DNA from 3 places in the Erwinia sp. AC075 genome. Region 1 is predicted to be linked to each of the others. Evidence: riboswitches for the same ligand, from Rfam matches in the RefSeq annotation. Region 1 holds a riboswitch; each other region holds the start of a gene.

Region 1 (4,891 bases):
GGCGCGCCCGCTGTCTTCAGGATTTCGCCAGCCGTTGATGCTTGCCGTGCCCGACGGAATCGCTTTGCTGAGCCACTGACTTAACATCACCAATCCCAGACAGCAGACCATCTGAATCATCGCCAGCAGGGCGGCACGGCCCGGATCGTAATCAAAGTTCAGCGCCTGGAAGATCGCCAGCTCGATGGTGGTGGCTTTTGGTCCGCCGCCGAGCGACAGGACGGTTGCGAAGCTGGCAAAACAGAGCATAAAAATCAGCGCGCCGGCAGGCAGAATTTGCCGCCGCAGCCAGGGCCATTCGACCACCACGAAATGGTTCCAGCCGCGTAATCCCAGCTGCGCGGCCAGCTGGCGCTGCTCTCCGGGGATCTGTTCCAGCGCCTGCAGCAGCAGACGCGCGGCTAACGGCAAATTAAAGAACACATGCGCCAGCAAAATGCCCTGCAAGCCATACGGCATGAAGGTATAGGGAATGCCCAGCAACGCGCAGAGATCGGCCAGCCAGCCCGTGCGGCCATAGACGCTGAGGATGCCAAACACCGCCACTAACACCGGCAATACCAGCGTCATCGCGCAGAGTCTTAACAGCGTGTCCCGGCCGGGGAAGCGGCGTCGGTAAAGTGCGCGGGCCAGCGGGATCGCCGGCACTACCGCCAGTACCGCGGAAAGAAAGGCCTGCCAGAAGGAGAAGCGCAGGACGTGCCAGAGATAGTCATCCTGCCAGAGATCCCGCCAGTGGACCGCCGGCGCACTCAGCCATAGCGCGCTGAATGCGGTCAGGGCCACGGCGACCAGCAGCGTCGCCGCCAGCGCACCGGGCACTAACGGGCCAGCACTCAGCGGCTGACGGCGCGTTGCCATGCACTGATCCATTGGCTACGTTGGCTGGCGACTTCCTGTGGCGTGTATTGCAGCGAGTTGGACGGGACGGTCAGGGTATCGAAACCGGCAGGCAAGGTGCTTTTCACCACCGGATACATCCAGTTGCCGGTTGGGATGCTGTCCTGGAACGGTTTATCCAGCATAAATTTCATGAATTTCTGCGCCAGTTCCGGCTGTTTGCTGCTTTTCAGCTGCCCGGCCACTTCTACCTGCAGGTAGTGACCTTCGCTGAAATTGGCGGCGGCATACTGCGATTTCTTCTCTTCAATCAGGTGGTAAGCCGGAGAGGTGGTGTAGCTCAGCACCATATCGCCTTCACCCTTGAGGAACAGCCCGTAAGCTTCGCTCCAGCCTTTGGTGACGGTGACGGTTTTCTTCGCCAGCTTCTGCCAGGCTTCCGGTGCCTTATCGCCGAACACTTTCTGCATCCACAACAGCAGGCCGAGGCCCGGGGTGCTGGTGCGGGGATCTTCATAAATAATCTTCAACGGTTTATCGCTGTTGACCAACTCTTTCAGGCTGGTGGGCGGATTTTGCAGCTTGGTTTTATCGTACACAAAGGCGAACCAGCCGTAGTCATACGGCACAAAGGTCTTATCGTTCCAGCCACCCGGAACGGTGACCTTGCTGGTGTCCACCTGGCCTGGTGCGAACAGGCCGGTTTTCTCTGCCGCATCCAGCAGATTGTTATCGAGGCCCAGCACCACGTCCGCCTTGCTGTTTTTGCCTTCCATCCGCAGACGGTTAAGCAGCGAGACGCCGTCTTCCAGCGCCACGTATTTCAGCTCGCAGCCGCAGTCTGCTTCAAACGCCTTTTTGATGGCAGGACCCGGCCCCCAGTCAGCGGAAAATGAGTCGTAGGTATAAACAGTCAGGACGGGTTTAGCCGCGAAGGCCGGGAAGGTGCTGAGGATCAGTAAAGGCAGAACTTTTTTTAACACTTTGCGTTCCTTGAAAGTTAGGTGTCGCAAAGGATCTGAGCAATCTGGAGAGTCTCAAATCCCTACGCCGGCATTATCCGGATCAGGTTCGACGGGTTTGTCTCAGCGCTGGCAGTGAAACACCGCGAACGCACCCCGTTGAGAACGGCCTATTCTAGTGATTTCCGCTGGGTAACGAAAGCATCATGCGTCGTCAGGGGCGAACCAGGCGGATTTAAAATCAAACCAGCCCAGCATATTCATTCTGACTCCGCGCATACTGCGTTGACCTTCCAGCAGCAGCCAGTGATGGAACAGCGGATGCAGCGTCCAGGTGTTGATCAACTGCTTGCCCCAGTCGGCCAGCGGCAGCTTCTGTTCGCGCCAGCGTTGCGCATCCTTTTCCCAGTCCAGCGTCACGCAATGATGCACCAGCGGGATTTCGTACAGCAGCGCAAACACGGAAAATTCCAGCGGCAGGGTGAAGTTGGCGCTGCCGAGCCAGATATCGCTTTCGGCTTCGCCACGGTGCCAGACGTCATAATCGACCTGTTGGGTGATCAACTCCACGCCCTGTTCGGCGAGGATTGGCCGTAACGCATTGGCGATGCCCTGATGCTCGACGTGATCGTTATACCAGGTCAGCGTCAGGGTGGTCAGCCCGTCGGGCTTCTGGCTGGCAGCCATATCGCGGCGATGATGCCAGCGCGGCAGCAGGCCATAAGCCGGGAACCAGTAGCGTTGATAGCCAATACCGGCATGGTTCAGCAGGGCGATTGGGTTGAACAGCGTGCTGACCCAGCGACGGATGTGTTCATCGCGACCCTGTTCGGATCGCTGGTCAAACAGCAGGAAATAGCAGCCTTCTTCCAGACGACTCTCTTCCGATTTTTCTTCCAGCCCTTTGCCTTCCAGCTTAACCCCGGCATAAACCAGCTCATCACTGATTTCCGGCAGCACCCAGATATTCACTTCATCAATCAGCGCGCGGTAACCAAAATAGTCATCAAACGCCTGGATCCTCAGTTGGGTGGTCTGATTGCGCACCACCGCATACGGGCCGGTGCCAATCGGCTGACGGGCGAAGTCCGCGAGGAATGGCCACTCTTTTGGCAGGATCATGGTGCTGACGCTGCCCAGCAGCCAGGGAAGCCAGTTGTCGGGCTGATGCAGATGAATATCCAGCGTCCAGGGCGCCGAGGACTCAATGCGATCGAAATGGGCATAAAGGCGTTGGGGCTTCAGTCGCTCAAGGGTGCTGATTATGTCGGCCATCTCCAGCTCCCGGCCATGATGAAAGTGGATCGCCGGGCGCAGATAAAACCGCCAGTGCAGCGGAGAAAGCTGCTGCCAGTGGTGGGCAATATCGGCTTCGATTTCCCCATTTTCCTCATTTATCCGCGTCAGGCTGCTAAAAATCTGACGGGCAAGGTGGGTTTCAGAACGACGCAGCGGCGTACCGGGTAACAGATTCAGTAACGAGCGATAGTACATCACCCGCAGGATATGTTTCCCCTGGCGGAAACTGCGGCCAAGATGCGAGATCAGCATCTGTCTGACCGCGTTTTTATCGCCCACCAGCTGCACCAGTTGGTCGATGCGATCGTTCTCCAGCAACTCTTCCGCCCGCTGCTGTTGCAATGCCAGCCCGGTGTAATGGAAGCTAAGCTTTGAACGTTTTCCGCGCCCGGCTTCAGCCTGCCAGTTCAGCCAGCCCTGTTCCTGCATCGCGTTCAGCAGATTGCGCATATGCCGGCGGGAGCAGCTCAGTTGTACCGCCAGATCGTTGAGCGTGGTCTCCTGCGGCTGGCCTTCGCAGCACTGCCACAGGCGGATAAACTGTTGTTGTAAGCGGGCAGAAGACATAAAAGAGGAACCCTTATCAGAAAGCAGTCTGTTTTTTCTTCCTTATATTAGGACGATAATGCCCGCAGATGAAAGAGCGGGAGACATTCTTCGAATGCGCTCTGACATTGATGATTCTGAGTATGGTGCCTTTCACCAGCCAGCCGGGTTAATACCTTGCTGGCTTTTTTCGCTGCTCCATGTTTTCTTCTATGCTTGCTGTTTGTCGACTCACATTTGTGGCGACTTTTTTTGAAGGATCAGCTATGAAATCGCTCCTCACGCGCCGTCGCCGTATCAATCCTGTTTACGTCGCCTTTATGGCCGTGTCGTTTATGGTGGGCGTGGCGGGTGCGCTTCAGGCTCCGACGCTTAGCCTGTTTCTGACCCGTGAAGTGGCCGTTCGCCCGTTCTGGGTCGGGCTGTTTTACACCATCAATGCGATAGCCGGCATTGCGGTGAGCATTCTGCTGGCAAAGCGCTCGGACAACCGGGGCGACCGCCGCATGCTGATCCTGTTTTGCTGCGTGATGGCGATTGGCAACGCGCTGATCTTTGCCTTCAACCGTGATTATCTGACGCTGATTACCTTTGGCGTGCTGCTCTCCGCGCTGGCCAGCGTGTCGATGCCGCAAATCTTTGCCCTTGCCCGCGAATATGCTGACAGCTCGGCCAGAGAGGTGGTGATGTTCAGTTCGGTGATGCGTGCCCAACTGTCACTGGCCTGGGTAGTCGGGCCGCCGTTGTCCTTTGCGCTGGCGCTGAATTACGGCTTCACCACCATGTTTTTGATTGCCGCCGGACTGTTTGTGGTCTGTGTGGCGCTAATCTGGTTTGCGCTGCCGTCGGTGCCGCGCGTTGAACAACCGCCTGAAGTGGTGATCACCCAAATCAGCGCGTGGAAGAATAAAGATGTGCGGCTGCTGTTTATGGCTTCATTGCTGATGTGGACCTGCAATACCATGTATATCATTGATATGCCGCTGTATATCAGCAGCGTGTTGGGGTTGCCGGATAAGCTGGCTGGATTGCTGATGGGCGTGGCGGCCGGGCTGGAAATCCCGGCGATGCTGCTGGCCGGCCATTATGTGAAGCGCTTCGGCAAGCGCAAAATGATGCTGTTTGCGGTGGCGTCCGGGGCGATATTCTATCTGGGGCTGGTGGTGTTCCACGACAAAGCGGCGCTGATGGCGTTGCAGATCTTTAATGCCATCTTTATTGGTATTGTCGCCGGGATCGGCATG
Region 2 (4,891 bases), 2.2 Mb from region 1:
TGGCGGCGGCTTTGGCGGCATCGGTTCAATCAACTATGGCCCGCTGGGCGCACCCGGCAACGTGCTGAGCGTGAAAGTGATGACCATGGAAGCCGAGCCGCGCATCCTCAGCGTTCCCGCGCCGCAGGCCTTGCTGCTGCATCATGCTTACGGCAGCAACGGCATCGTGCTGGAAGTCGAGCTGGCGCTGGCACCGGTGCATCAGTGGATTGAGCGGCTGGATGTGTTCGACGACTTCACCGAAGCGCTGGACTATGCCAATGCCTTTGCCCGCTCGCCAGGGCTGGTGAAACGCCAGCTTGCGCTGTTCGCCGCACCGATCCCAAGCTATTTCACCCATCTGAACGGCAATTATCAGGCCACGCAGCATGCGGTGATCAGCGTGATTGCGGAGCAAAGTGAAGGCCTGTGCAGCGGACTGTTAGAAAAGTATCGCGGCCAGAATGCCGTGCGCCAGACGGCGGACGAGGCGCGTGAAGCCAATGCCTCCTTGATGGAATATTGCTGGAACCATACCACGCTGCATGCGCTGAAAGTGGACAGCACCCTGACCTATTTGCAGACGGCGTTCAATTATTCCACCTATCGCCAACAAATTATTGCGATGGCGGAATTGTTCGGCGATGAAGTTATTTCCCACATTGAATTCCTGCGTGACAACGATAGCAATATCACTGCCAGCGGATTACAATTAATTCGCTATTCCAGTGAAGAAAGATTGAACGAAATAATGCAGATATTCCGCGATCATGATGTAAAAATAAACAATCCGCATGTCTTTACCATTGAAGAAGGTAAGCAAGGGGAAATTAAGGCCGAGGTGGTCTCAGTTAAAAAGGCGCTGGACCCGGCAGGACTGCTCAACCCAGGAAAGCTGCAGGGTTGGGACGTGCGCGACACGCTGGAATTACCAAGCGATCCGCTGTCACTGAATAAATGAAATCAGCATGAAATTAATTACAGTGAGTAAATAAAGCACGCAGCTAAAATAACGCGCTCGCCACTGGACGGTTTTACGGGATACCAAAAAACAATTACTCAGCAAATTTTGCTGCGGGCAGATCATTTTCAATTTTTGACAGGAAGCTATTGATGAAAACAAAGAAGGTCAACTTTGCGCTAAAGTTGGGTGCACTCGTCGTCTCTCAGGCTTTATTAATGGGTAACGCGCTGGCCGCGGCACCGGTTTCGGATTGTGATGCCGGCGTCGCCGATTCACTGACCGAAATGTTTACCTGCGGCTCGGTCCATGGCAGCCTGCGCAGCCTTTATTATTCCACCCACAACGCCTATTTCTCGCCGGGCTACTCTCAGGACACCGTCAGTTACGGCGGCAGCGTGAAGTATGCCACGGCGGAATATTATGGCCTGAGCCTTGGCGTCAGCGGCATTTTGCAACGCGGCATCTCGCATAACGATGACCACCTGATCGGTGAACTGGGGCCAAACGAGACCGGCGTCGGCGAAGCCTATCTGAGCTGGCACTATCAGGACTTCCGCATCACCGCCGGTGACCAGCGTATCAATATCCCGTTTATCGGCGACTACGACTGGCGCATCACCCCGATCCTGTTCCGGGGTGTGGACGCCAATTATGGCGACAGCGACAACTTCCTGCACGCCACCAAAATTACCCGCTATAAACCCTGGGGTGACGATCAGTTTCTCGACACCACCGCTTACACCGATGCCGATGGCCGCACTAACGGCATGTGGGGCATCGGCGGCGGACGTGCCCTGAAGCTGGATGATAAAAAGCTGACCGGCCAGCTGTGGTACGAAGAATACAATAACTACACCAAGATGGTTTACGCCGACAGCTTCCTGTCGTGGTCGGAAAATCCGTTGCAGCCCAAAATTGGCGTGCAGTTTATTCGCGGCCTGAGTCAGGGCGACGCGCTGGCGGGCGAAGTAAACAGCACCAGCTACGGCGCGCAGTATGCGATGAATTTTGTGCCGTCATTGCGCTGGTCACTGAACTGGGACCATATCGCCGCCAGTGAGAATGCCTATGGCAACGGCGCGCTGGTGACGCCTTATGCCCATAACACCTCGTCCGGCCAGTATTTTGCCCAACCGTTCTTCACCAGTACCCAGGATTTGGGGAGCGGCAACGCCTACTCCACCGATCTGAACTGGACCGCCAACAGCAATATTTCCCTCGGCAGCCGCTACTCGTTTATGGATTTGACCGCCAGCGCCGGCGCGTCCAGCAGCAATCAGTCGGAGTACCTGATTTACGGCACCTACAGCTTTGATGGCGTGCTGAAAGGGCTGAGCCTGACCGACTTTGTCGGCGTGCAAACCACCTCGACCTCTGACAAGAACTTCTGGCAGAACCGCTTAGCGTTAGAATATGATTTCTAAGCCAAAACAGGCTTAGTGGCGCTTAAACAACGGCTTTCGCAAGAAGGCCGTTTTTCATTATGACGCCAACTCGGCTGCCAGCCATCGATTGTAATCAAAAAGTAAATATCGTATAACAAGCCTCTCCGAGGGGTGTCCTTTATGGGCTGAGATGGCGACGTTAGCCGGACCCTTTGAACCTGATCTGGGTCATGCCAGCGAAGGGACGGGTTGGCAATAGCACCACTTTCGATCGTTGCCTGTTCATACCTCTGCACGCCCGGATCTCCACTCACTTTTGGAGGTCCCATGTCTGACAACATGTTTTCCCGTGGTCTTTATGGCCAGCTTCGCCAGCAAGCCGCGGCTGACTGGCAGCACTACGTTAACCACCCTTTTCTTCAGCAGTTGGCCCAGGGCACGCTGCCTGAAAGCGCGTTTCGGCGTTATCTGACCCAGGACTACCTGTTCCTGATCCATTTCGCCCGCGCCTATGCCCTGCTGGTCAGCAAGTTCCGAACCTTGCCAGAAATGCGTGCCGCCACCGCCTCGCTGAACGCCATCGTCGCCGAGCTGCCGCTGCATGTCGGTTACTGCACGCAGTGGGGCATCAGCGAAAGCCAGATGCGCAATGAACAGGAAGCGCCCGAAACCCTCAACTACACCCGCTATGTGCTGGATATCGGCCAGTCCGGCGATGCGCTGGATCTGCTGGCCGCACTGCTTCCCTGCGTCGCGGGCTATGCCGAAATAGGCCTCGGCTTGCTGCACAATCCCACCACCGTCACCGAAGGCAATCCCTACCGCTCGTGGATCGCCAACTACGGCGACGAAAACTATCTGGCCAGCGTTCAGCGGGCGATAGATCTACTGGAAACGGTTGGGGTTCAGCGCGGCGCACAAAGTCGTCTGCCGGAGCTTTCAACCATCTTCACCACCGCCACCCGGCTGGAAAGTGCCTTCTGGCAGATGGGCCTCAATGCCAGCCTGAGCAACGTGGTATGAACAGTCATGACATTGCCCGCGGCGTGATCCCGCCGGGGATTGAGGTGCGCGATCTGACCCTGCGCTACGGCGCACGGACGGTGTTTGAACGGCTGAATGTCGATATCACCGGCGGTCAGTTTGCCGCGATGCTGGGAGCCAGCGGCGTCGGCAAAACCAGCCTGCTGAAGATCATAGCCGGGCTGGCGCAGCCGACGGCAGGCACGGTCACGGGCAGCGATGGCCTGCCGGTGCAGGGACGCGTGGCCTATATGGGGCAGAAAGATCTGCTCTATCCGTGGCTAACCGTCCGCGAGAATATCAGCCTCGCCTCACGCCTGCGTGGCGAGAAGCCCGACCGCGAATGGGCTGACGAGCTGACGGCGCGCGTCGGGCTCAGCGGCTATGGCGACAGCCTGCCTGCCGGGCTGTCCGGCGGTATGCGGCAGCGAGCCGCGCTGGCCCGCACGCTTTATCAGCGTCAGCCGATGGTGCTGATGGACGAGCCTTTTTCAGCGCTGGACGCCATTACCCGCACCAGTATCCAGACCCTGGCCTCGACGTTACTGACCGGCCACACGGTGTTACTGATCACCCACGATCCGCTGGAGGCCTGCCGCCTTAGCCACCAGCTGTTGGTGCTGTCTGCGGCCGGGATTGATGATTCGCATCAGATTGCCGGACTGCCGCCACGGGCCCCTGACGATCGGCATCTGTTGCAGAGCCAGGGTGAATTATTGCAACAGCTGACCCGGGCGGCAGGATGATATCCGTAAAAGAATCGGCCTTTGGCCGCTGGCGGCGTGGCCTGACGGTGTTTATCGGCCTGATTACCGTCTGGTGGGCAATCACCCGCAGCGGCGTTCCTGCCTTCCTGCTGCCCACACCGATGTCGGTTGCCGACGTCCTGTGGACCAGCCGCGCGTATCTGGCGGCGCACACGCTGGTGACCGCGGCGGAAATCGTCAGCGGGCTGGTCGCCGGCGTGTTGCTCGGCGCCATCCTTGCGCTGTGCATGATGTTCTCCCCCCGCTTACAGCGCTGGCTGATGCCGCTGGTGCTGACCAGCCAGGCCATACCGGTTTTTGCGCTGGCACCCTTGCTGGTGCTGTGGTTCGGCTTCGGCATCAGCGCCAAGGTGGCGATGGCGGTGCTGGTGATTTTCTTCCCGGTCACCTCGGCTTTCTTCGACGGGTTGCGCCGGGTCAATAACGATCTTCTCGACCTCGCCCGCACCATGGGCGCATCCCGCTGGGCGTTATTACGCCATGTGCGGCTGATGGCGGCGCTGCCTGCGTTTGGCTCCGGGCTGAGGATGGCGGCGGCGGTGGCACCGATTGGCGCCATCATCGGCGAATGGGTCGGCGCAGGCGAAGGTCTGGGCTACGTGATGCTGAACGCCAATGCGCGGATGCAAACCGAACTCTGCTTTGCGGCACTTTTTATTCTGGTGCTGATGACTCTGCTGCTGTGGCTGGCGGTGGACAGTGCACTGCGTCGCCTGATCCGCTGGGCACCGGAAAATGACTGATCGATACCTCACTCAAGGGAAACACATGTT
Region 3 (4,891 bases), 2.4 Mb from region 1:
CGTTGAGAATATGAGTATGCATATTTGCAGCAACTGCGGTCACCACGAGGCTATTTTTGGCAGCGGCGGGGCGGAGAAATTAGCAGAGCAATACCATACGCGCCTGCTGGCCCAGCTGCCGCTGCACATTACGTTGCGTGAGGATCTGGATGATGGACAGCCAACGGTGGTGCGTCGTCCGGATAGTGAGTTTACGGCGATGTATCGCCAACTGGCCGGTGCGGTGGCTGCCCAGCTTTACTGGCAAGGGGAAGTGATCCCTGCCGATATCGCCTTCCGCGCGGTCTGAGTCACCTTCTCCCGGTTTCATCGCCGGGAGAGCGTTCAGCGCACAAAATGCATCAGCCAGTACTCACCGTGTTCACTCTCGCCGTCAGAAATTATCGTCCAGCCATGCCGTTGATAAAAGGCCACCGCATGATGATTGGCCTTCATGCATTTCAACGCGCCGGTGGAGGTGAACGCCGCCTGCACGGCGGTCAGCAACAGGCTGCCCACGTGCTTTCCCTGCCAGTCGGGGTCGATAAACAGGCTGTGCAGAAAATTATCGTTAGGTAACACCGCCGCAAATCCGAGGCGGTGACCGTTGTCTTCCGCCACCAGGATGCGCTCGCCCAGCGTGACCCGATCAAAATCTTCCAGCGCCCAGTCACTGCCATCCAGCCAGTGCCAGTTTGCCTTGCGCGACGCAAGAAACAGCGTGCGCAGGAAAGGGCGGTCGGCCTCAGTAAAGGGACGAACGTTCACGACTGGCTCCGGCGCGCGCGGGGATTATCAGACCGGCTTGACATGCCGTTCGCCATCAAGCCCGGTGCCGCGATAGTCGTAGTCAATTTTTCCGGCCTCAAACAGCTCATCAAGCACCTTAAAATTATCCGGTGGCGTCACGTTGCAACGGTGGTTAAGCGTGGTGTCGAGGATAGAAAACCCCCGATCCCCGCGTGAAATCTGTTTCAGGTATTGCAGCATCTTCAGCGCTGCCACGCTGATGCCGTACTGTTCATTAAGCGGTCTGGTCATAATGCGTTGCGTATTGTCTCGGCTCAGGACGGGATGATGCCCAAGAGTAGCGTATTGTTGGCCGTTAGCCAAAAGAGTCCTTGGGCGAAGTTGACGCTTTCCCATCTCCAGGCCAGTGTAAAGAGATTGGGGTTTCATAAGGAAGGCGCAATGACCGCCAGTCAGGACACACAAGAAAATACGCTTAGCCTGCCGGTACTTGCCGCCGGCGCGCTGGGGGTGGTATTTGGCGATATCGGCACCAGCCCGCTGTATACCTTAAAAACCGTGCTCTCTTTGTCGGGCGAAGGACCCACGCCGGAGGTGATCCTCGGGCTGCTGTCGCTGCTGTTCTGGACCATGGTGATGATCACCTCGGTAAAGTATGCCCTGTTTGCGATGCGCATCGATAACCATGGCGAAGGCGGCATTCTGGCGCTGATGTCGCTATTAGTACGAAAGGATAAACGGCGACCGCTGGTGCTGTTTGCCGGGCTTTTTGGTGCGGCGCTGATCTATGGCGACGGTGCGATCACGCCAGCGATCTCGGTACTCTCTGCCCTTGAAGGGCTGACCATCATCCTGCCGGAATCACAACCCTGGATCCTGCCTGGCGCGGTGGTGATCCTGCTGGCGCTGTTTGCCATTCAACCGCTGGGCACGGCGAAGATTGGCAAAGTCTTTGGTCCGATTATGGCGCTGTGGTTCGCGGTTATCGCCGGCCTGGGCATCTGGGGGATTGTGCAGCATCCTGCGGTGCTGGTGGCGCTCAACCCGATGTACGGTATCGACTTTCTCTTCTCCAACGGCATCGTCAGCTTTCTGGTGCTCGGCGGCGTATTCCTTTGCGTCACCGGTGCGGAAGCGCTGTATGCCGATATGGGCCATTTTGGCAAAAAGCCGATCTGGCTGGCCTGGTTTGCTATCGTCTTTCCCAGCCTGCTGCTCAACTACGCCGGACAGGCAGCGTTACTGCTTTCAGGTGCTGACGTGACGCAAAATATCTTCTTCCGGCTTTGCCCGCCGGTATTACAAATCCCGCTGGTGATCCTCGCCACTCTCGCCACCATCATTGCCAGTCAGGCGATTATCAGCGGTGCGTTTTCCATGACCCGTCAGGCAATTCAGCTAGGCTGGCTGCCGAGGCTGCGGGTTAAACAGACTACCGAAGAGAGCTACGGGCAAATCTATATCGGGGCGATTAACTGGTTGCTGATGGTGGTGACCATCTTTCTCGCGGTGTTCTTCAAATCTTCCGACAAGCTGGCAGCAGCCTATGGCATCGCCGTGTCGCTGACGATGATCATGACCTCCGGGCTGTTGTATGTTGCGATGCATGAGGTGTGGCGCTGGAACCGGCTCACCAGCCTGCTGATTGCCGGCGTGTTCTTTGTCATCGACCTGTGCTTCCTGGTCGCCAATATGAGTAAGGTGTTCGAGGGTGGCTATATGCCGCTGATCCTGGCGCTGGTCGTGTACGGCGTAATGCTGCTCTGGCACCGCGGCGTGGAAGCGGCGAGCAGGGCGGTGCACGAAAAATTTATTCCGGTGGACGACTTCCTGGCCATGCTGGAAGAAAAAGCCATACCCAGAGTACCGGGCACGGCGGTGTTTCTGACGCGGGAGAAAGAGGGCACGCCGCCGGTGATGCAGTGGCAGGTGAAGCGAAACGGCTCACTGCATGGGCACGTGCTGTCGCTGACGATCGCTATCGACAACGTTCCGCGCATCAATGCCGACGAGCGCTTAACCGTCACCCAGCTTGCGCCGGGCTTCTGGCACGCGCTGGCGGTGTATGGCTTTATGGAGCGGCCCAACATCCCTGCACTGTTACGCTATCCGCAACTGGATAACTGCGAGCTGGATACCGAGCATGTCACCTATTATCTGGGCCATGAAAACATCATCCCACGCGAAGGTAGCGGCGGCCTGCCGGCCTGGCAGCGCGTGATTTTCAGCTGGATGGCGCGCAATGGCATGCATGTGACCGACTACTACTACCTGCCCAGTGACCGTGTGGTGGAGATCGGTCGCCGCATCCCGGTGTAGCGGTGGAATGTTGATCTGATTAACGCCTGGGGGATGGTAAAGAAAAGCGCCATCCCGTAATCTGGCGGCTGAAAGCACGTAGTAAATGACTCGGGGTGCCGTTTCTTTCCAAAGAAAGGGCTGAGAAAAACCCGTCGAACCTGAACTGGATAATGCCAGCGGAGGGAAGTCAGATGCCTGACCGCATCGCCTTCTTGATCGCCGGTTGGGAGTTGTACCATGAACCAACCTCATACCTTTGTCGCGGCGGATGCCGTGGCGTCGCTCCACCTCTTCCGTGAAAAATCGCCGTTAATTCACTGCCTGACCAACGATGTGGTGCAGACTTTTACTGCCAACGTGTTGCTGGCGCTGGGCGCATCGCCGGCGATGGTGATTGATCCCGACGAAGCCGCGCAGTTCAGCGCCATTGCCGATGCCGTGCTGGTCAACGTCGGCACGCTCACCCATTCCCGCAGTACAGCGATGCTGGCCGCTGTGCACGCGGCCGGAAAGGCGCAGCGTGCCTGGACGCTGGATCCGGTTGCCGTCGGCGCATTGACCTTCCGCACTGAATTCTGTCAGCAGCTGCTGGAACACCGTCCTGCGGCTATTCGCGGCAACGCCTCGGAAATCATGGCGCTGGCGCGCCAGGCAACCTCCGGGCGCGGCGTCGACAGCCTGCATGACTCGGCGCTGGCGCTGGACGCCGCTCGTCTGCTGGCCAGCACCACCGGCGCTATCGTTGCGGTCACCGGGGAAACGGATTACGTCACCGATGGCCAACGGGTGCTGGCTGTGGCTGGCGGTTCGCCGTTGATGACCCGCGTGGTCGGCACCGGCTGCGCGTTGTCGGCGGTGGTGGCCGGATTTGCCGCGCTGCCTGGCGACCGGTTAACGCACGTTGCCAGCGCCTGCCGGATAATGAGCCTGGCAGGCGAACGCGCGGCGATGGCGGCAGCGGGTCCCGGCAGTTTTGTTGCGCTGTTCCTCGACGAGCTGTTCACTCTGGAGGTTCAGGGATGAAGCGCATCAACGCACTGAGCATTGCCGGAACCGATCCCAGCGGTGGCGCGGGCATTCAGGCCGATCTGAAAACCTTCTCGGCGCTGGGTGCCTATGGCACCACCGTGATCACCGCGCTGGTGGCGCAGAATACCTGTGGCGTGCTGTCGGTTTACCGCATTGAGCCCGACTTTGTCGCGGCACAATTACATTCCGTGCTGAGCGACGTGCGCATCGACAGCGTAAAAATCGGCATGTTAGCCAGCAGCGATATCGTCAAGGTGGTGGCTGAAGGACTGAAGGCCTCGTCCGTGCCGTGGATTGTGCTGGATACGGTGATGCTGGCGAAAAGTGGCGATCCGCTGCTTTCGCCGACGGCGGTTGCCACGCTGCGTGAGTGCCTGTTGCCGCACGTTTCACTGATCACGCCAAATCTGCCGGAAGCGGCGGCGCTGCTGGAGTGTCCGGTTGCCACTAACGAAGATGAGATGCGGCGACAGGGAAGGGCGCTGTTAGCGCTGGGTTGCCAGGCGGTGCTGATGAAAGGCGGACATCTGAGCGATGCCGAAAGCCCGGACTGGCTGTTCAGCCGCCAGCTGGAGCAGCGTTTTACCGCGCCGCGCGTGCCAACAAAGCATACCCATGGCACCGGCTGTACGCTTTCCGCTGCGCTGGCCGCGCTGCGACCCCGGCATGATAACTGGGTGTCGACGGTGCAGGACGCCAAGGGCTGGTTACAGGGCGCGCTGGAGCAGGCCGATTCGCTGGAAGTCGGCAAGGGCATCGGCCCGGTGCACCATTTTCATCGCTGGTGGTAGCGGACGATCAGGGCGTCGAGCACTCGGCGGGCGCGTCATTT

Evidence for each region. Region 1 has a riboswitch for thiamine pyrophosphate ahead of thiB (thiamine ABC transporter substrate binding subunit). Riboswitches for the same ligand answer to the same signal wherever they lie in the genome.
Region 2: linked by a shared signal. The riboswitch ahead of tenA (thiaminase II) and the one ahead of thiB (thiamine ABC transporter substrate binding subunit) in region 1 are both predicted to bind thiamine pyrophosphate.
Region 3: linked by a shared signal. The riboswitch ahead of thiM (hydroxyethylthiazole kinase) and the one ahead of thiB (thiamine ABC transporter substrate binding subunit) in region 1 are both predicted to bind thiamine pyrophosphate.

Annotation. Positions count from the first base shown of each region.
Region 1 covers NZ_CEEDEU010000001.1:2,911,035-2,915,925, reverse strand. Annotated here, with positions in the region: gene thiP (thiamine/thiamine pyrophosphate ABC transporter permease ThiP) at 1-861, opposite strand, end outside; gene thiB (thiamine ABC transporter substrate binding subunit) at 837-1,823, opposite strand; TPP riboswitch at 1,865-1,971, opposite strand; gene sgrR (HTH-type transcriptional regulator SgrR) at 2,007-3,668, opposite strand; gene AC0IXH_RS13860 (sugar efflux transporter) at 3,914-4,891, shown strand, end outside.
Region 2 covers NZ_CEEDEU010000001.1:723,657-728,547, reverse strand. Annotated here, with positions in the region: gene AC0IXH_RS03360 (FAD-binding oxidoreductase) at 1-940, shown strand, start outside; gene AC0IXH_RS03355 (TonB-dependent receptor) at 1,093-2,367, shown strand; TPP riboswitch at 2,486-2,590, shown strand; gene tenA (thiaminase II) at 2,656-3,351, shown strand; gene AC0IXH_RS03345 (ABC transporter ATP-binding protein) at 3,348-4,097, shown strand; gene AC0IXH_RS03340 (ABC transporter permease) at 4,094-4,861, shown strand; gene AC0IXH_RS03335 (ABC transporter substrate-binding protein) at 4,887-4,891, shown strand, end outside.
Region 3 covers NZ_CEEDEU010000001.1:470,564-475,454, forward strand. Annotated here, with positions in the region: gene apbC (iron-sulfur cluster carrier protein ApbC) at 1-289, shown strand, start outside; gene AC0IXH_RS02200 (GNAT family N-acetyltransferase) at 325-747, opposite strand; gene AC0IXH_RS02205 (hypothetical protein) at 775-1,020, opposite strand; gene AC0IXH_RS02210 (potassium transporter Kup) at 1,171-3,048, shown strand; TPP riboswitch at 3,130-3,232, shown strand; gene thiM (hydroxyethylthiazole kinase) at 3,268-4,053, shown strand; gene thiD (bifunctional hydroxymethylpyrimidine kinase/phosphomethylpyrimidine kinase) at 4,050-4,850, shown strand; partial or broken gene AC0IXH_RS02225 (class I fructose-bisphosphate aldolase) at 4,856-4,891, shown strand, end outside.